DNA from 2 places in the Marinagarivorans cellulosilyticus genome. Region 2 is predicted to be linked to the other one. Evidence: predicted binding sites of a transcription regulator. Region 2 holds the regulator's gene; the other holds the start of a gene.
The links. Region 2 encodes LexA, which represses DNA repair genes until DNA is damaged. Its sites were predicted from a motif close to ACTGTNTNTANANACAGT; they were not measured.

Region 1 (2,476 bases), 560 kb from region 2:
CTGCGCAGAAGAGTGATGCCCAACCCAGTACGCCTGCCGCATAAACTCGCGGGATATACCTAAGGGCTTGCCATTTACTTTTTTTAGCGCCCCGCTTAGCTTAATCTCGCGTGTTAACGAAAGCGAGTCGATCGGCGAGCCAAACAAATCACCACTCCCATGCGGTATGGTAAAAGACACCTGCTCCGGGGCAATGCCTTCTAGCAGTAGCGCTCGGGAATAGTTTCGCCACTGGGTAAAATTTTCAATGACAAATTCCATAGCTGGCCCGCCGAAAAATTAAAACAGACCCAACTGCTCCGGCGCCCATTTATTATTGCTCACCATTAGCTGCTGCCTTAAGTTATGGGAATCCAGAGTATTGAGGTGTGGGTTAAAATCCAGCGTTTCAACAAACGGAGCCACCTTTTTTACCGAAATTTTGCATTTAACTAAATCATCAAAACGCAAGACTTTAAAGCGGCGTGCATTAATAATTCTTTGCGCACCAACCGCCCCAATACCTGGAATACGCAGTAGCTGCTCTTTTGGTGCCCTATTAATATTAATCGGAAATAACTGGCGATTAGCCAATGCCCAAGCTAATTTAGGGTCTATATCAAGATCCAACATGCCATTGGGGCGTGTTGCGCCACCGGCAATTTCCTGCACACTAAAACCGTAAAAGCGCAGCAACCAATCGGCTTGATATAACCTATGCTCGCGCATCAAAGGTGGAGACATCGCCGGCAGTGCCTTGGAAGCATGCTGAATAGGACTGTAGGCTGAGTAATAAACGCGCCGCATCTGAAAGCCTTGATACAAACCCTTTGCCGTTGTCAAAATAGCCTTATCATTAGAGCTGTCGGCCCCTACAATCATTTGTGTACTTTGGCCTGCCGGAGCATAAATAGGCACTTTTGCACGCCGACGAACTGGGCCTGCATGGTTAAAACGAGACCCGCCAGCTGCTGGAGTTAGTGATTTAATCGCCTTAGCGGATTTTTTGTTGTCCTTGTATTCATCAATGCCATTTTTAAGCACACCCATAGATTGCCTAATCGTACCAGCGTTTTTCTCTGGCGCCAGTAACACCAACGATTGATCTTGAGGCAGCTCTATATTGATACTCAGCCTATCGGCGTAGCGACCCGCCAAGGCCAATAATTCTGGTGCAGCTTCAGGGATGGTTTTCAGGTGAATATAACCACGAAAGTCATAGTCTTCGCGCAAGCTCCTTGCAACTTCAACCAACTGCTCCATTGTGTAATCAGCTGATTGAATAATGCCAGAGCTTAAAAACAAGCCCTCTATGTAATTACGCTTATAAAAATCGAGCGTTAGCTTAACAACTTCCTCGGGCTTAAACCTAGCCCGCGCGACAGGGCTAGAACTTCGATTAATACAGTAGGCACAATCGAACAGACAAAAGTTAGTCAACAAAATTTTAAGCAGTGAAATACAGCGCCCATCAGGTGCATAGCTGTGGCAAATGCCCATACCACCAGATGTAGAGCCAACGCCCTTGCCTGCGCGGGAATTGCGCTCAACCGTACCGCTACTAGCACAAGATGCATCATACTTAGCTGCATCGGCCAATATGGCTAACTTCGACTGAATATTCATAGAACCTCAAATACTGTATGTATACACAGACAATAGCAAAATTCTTACGCCATTCAAAGGCCTAAAATAATATTCATCTAAACGCTTATAGCACGCGTAAAAATGAGCAGCACTTACAATTGGCACATCACGCTTAGACTCAACCAAAAACTAATGGGGATTTAAACCAATCATGGCAAATGAAAACGATCACTCACAGGCACCTACGGGCAAGTCAGTGAAAATTCTGCACATAAATACTACCGAGCTGCCATGCAGGGGCTGCACTAAACATTGCAGTAACTTTCCGGCTTGTAAAAGCCGCCCGATTTGGATTCGCTAGAGGCTTTCTATATTATCGAGGTAGTTAGCCGCTTGGGCTAAAACCGCTTGCTGTTCGCTTTTGTCCTTTTTCTTCCAGTTGCTATATACCATTGTCATGCGTGGAATACGCGAGAATTGCTGCACGTGGCGATTAATAAAAGACCAATAAAGGCTGTTAAATGGGCATGCGCCATCACCGACTTTCTTTTTCACATCGTAGTGGCAGCCTTTGCAGTAATCGCTCATTTTGTTAATGTAATTACCGCTCGAACAATAGGGTTTTGTTGCCACCCAACCGCCATCGGCCCACTGGCTCATTCCACGGGTATTGGGTAGCTCTACCCACTCTAGAGCATCGATATAAATACCCAAATACCACTCATCCACCTGGTCAGGTGATATGCCCGCTAACAAACAAAAATTACCCGTAATCATTAGGCGCTGAATATGATGAGCATAAGCGGTGTCTAAAGATTGGCCTATAGCATGCGCCATGCAGCGCATTTTTGTTTTCCCGGTCCAAAAATATTGTGGCAACCCACGTTTGGCCGCTAAAATATTCTGACGA
Region 2 (2,476 bases):
GCTTCAGTGTGGCCGGTTTTCAATCCATCTACGCTACTATCGCGAAACAGCAAGCTATTGCGGTTATCTTGTTTAATGCCGTTATAGGTAAAGCTTTGTTCAGCATAAAGGCCATAGTGATCGGGGTGGTCGTAAATGGTGGCTTGTGCCAACAAGGCTAAATCCCGCGCCGTTGTTAAATGCCCCTCAGCCGGCCAGCCCGTTGCATTTTTAAAGTGCGTATTTTGCATGCCAAGCAAGGTGGCCGTTTGATTCATTACATCGGCAAAGGCACCCTCACTACCGGCAATATGTTGCGCTAGCGCAATAGAAGCATCATTGCCCGATTGAATAATGACACCGCGCAGAAGGTCAATAACCTCTACCTCCGTGCGTGGCTTTAAGAACATGGTCGAACCACCACTGGATGTGCCGCCGCGGCGCCATGCATCGTCGGTGATATATACCTTATCTTGCTCACTTAAATCGCCGCGCGCCACCTCCTCAGAGACAATATAACTTGTCATTATTTTGGTAAGGCTCGCTGGGGGCAACTGAGAATCAGCTTGCTCCTCAATTAGCACATGCCCTGTTTGCGCATCGATAAGAATATAGGCTTTTGCCGCAACCTGAGGAGGCTTGGGAATGATAATGTCTCGCGCTATCGCCAGCTGCGATGCGCCCGCAAGCAGCACTGCTTGCGCAAAGGACCAGTACATCTTGGTTTTAAAAATCATGATGAGAGTAGTTATCCGTGGCCAAAAGTCGCGATTATAGCAGCATTGCCTAAACAAACTCCAAAGCCTTACGGCTGCACAAGCAAGCACCAACCTCCCACTGCCCCACAAATTTAACCACTACACTGAAAAAGGTGCTTGCACTACAGCAATTACTGCTTATAATCACATACTGTACAGCCAACCAGTACTTTTACCTTTGGAGGCAAAATGTCCAAACTTACCGCCAGACAGCAGCAAGTATTCGATGTTATTAAATCGCATATGGAAGACACCGGCTGCCCCCCAACTCGCGTAGAGCTCGCGAAGATTTTGGGCTTTAAGTCGGCCAATGCCGCTGAAGAGCACATCAAGGCCCTAGCACGAAAGGGCGCCATTGAAATTATCGAAGGCGCCTCTCGCGGCATCCGCCTACCCGAAGAGGCCCGCGGCATACCGCTTGTAGGCCGCGTTGCCGCAGGCAACCCCATTTTGGCCACCGCACACATCGAGGATTATTTGCCCATACCGCAAAACTTCTTCCACCCGTCTGCGGACTATCTGCTGGAAGTACGCGGCATGAGCATGAAAGACGCCGGTATCCTTGACGGCGATTTACTGGCTGTTCGCGAATCTAAAACCGCCAAAAATAACGACATAGTCGTGGCGCGCGTGGAAGACGAAGTAACGGTCAAGCGCTATCGCCGCGAAGGCAACCGCGCACTGGTACAACTATTCCCCGAAAATGAAGACTTTGATGTTATTGAAGTAGATTTACGCGATAGCAGTTTTTCTATCGAAGGCATTAGCGTTGGCGTTATTCGCCGAGGATAAAACTATGCAAGCTCTCTCTTTGCAGCAACCAAGCCAATACAATACCGCAGATGCCGCAGCCAACCGGCCCTCTAAGGTTAGCGAGATAATATTGGCAGGCAACAATCCGCAAGGCGATCTAACCTTTGCCATGCTGGCCCACCTTAGCCATCAACATAAAACTGATGGCCATAACGGGCGTTGGCTCACATGGATATGCCCAATGCTAATTAGCCGCGAGGCGCTTGCGCAGTTTAACTTCGATGTAATGGGCCTTAGAATTTTACACCCCAAACGCGAAGCCGACATACCTCAACTAATGCAAGATGCCTTAAATGCCGGCACCAGCCATACCGTAGTGGCCCACTGCCAAGGCTTTAGCAGCAAGCTGTTCCCTTGGTTAGAAAATGCCGCTTACGCTGGCGATTGCAGCGCCTTAATTATTCGCCCCCAATAAAATTGCAGCAAGCTTAGCTCAACCTCTCCTCCTCGACCCTCCGTTTTTCCGCAGCTGTACGCCATTCAGCTGCGGAAAAACGGAGTTTTTTTATTTCCCCACCCTACCCCTCAACAACAGACATTATTCTTTTTTGCTTTTTTCCATTTGAGCTTTTAAATCAGCAAAAGGATTAAAAGTGGCGGGCGCAACCTCCGCAGATTTTCGGCTGCCATAAATAATTTGGTTAGAAAACTTAGTATGCTCTTCATCATGGCAATACACACAAAGTAGCTCCCAATTACTGCCATCAGAAGGATTATTATCGTGATTATGATCCCGATGGTGCACCGTTAGCTCCCGCAAGTTTTTATGGTTAAACTCGCGGGTACATCGGCCACACACCCAAGGGTACATTTTTAATGCTCGCTCACGGTACCCCTTTTCACGAGTTGCAATATATTCGCGCTGCTCCGCAAGAATGCGATCCAGCTTACTGGTCGGTGTCACTGACATAATAAATCCTAAAGTA

Region 1: a site for LexA is predicted at 1,618-1,635, ahead of MARGE09_RS13395 (putative DNA modification/repair radical SAM protein). Genes of this name have one in related genera too.

The regions. Positions count from the first base shown of each region.
Region 1 is NZ_AP023086.1:3,342,246-3,344,721, reverse strand. Features, by position in the region: gene MARGE09_RS13400 (TIGR03915 family putative DNA repair protein) at 1-261, opposite strand, end outside; gene MARGE09_RS13395 (putative DNA modification/repair radical SAM protein) at 280-1,605, opposite strand; gene MARGE09_RS13390 (cryptochrome/photolyase family protein) at 1,924-2,476, opposite strand, start outside.
Region 2 is NZ_AP023086.1:3,901,886-3,904,361, forward strand. Features, by position in the region: gene MARGE09_RS15780 (D-alanyl-D-alanine carboxypeptidase family protein) at 1-698, opposite strand, end outside; gene lexA (transcriptional repressor LexA) at 927-1,529, shown strand; gene MARGE09_RS15790 (hypothetical protein) at 1,534-1,965, shown strand; gene MARGE09_RS15795 (YajD family HNH nuclease) at 2,089-2,460, opposite strand.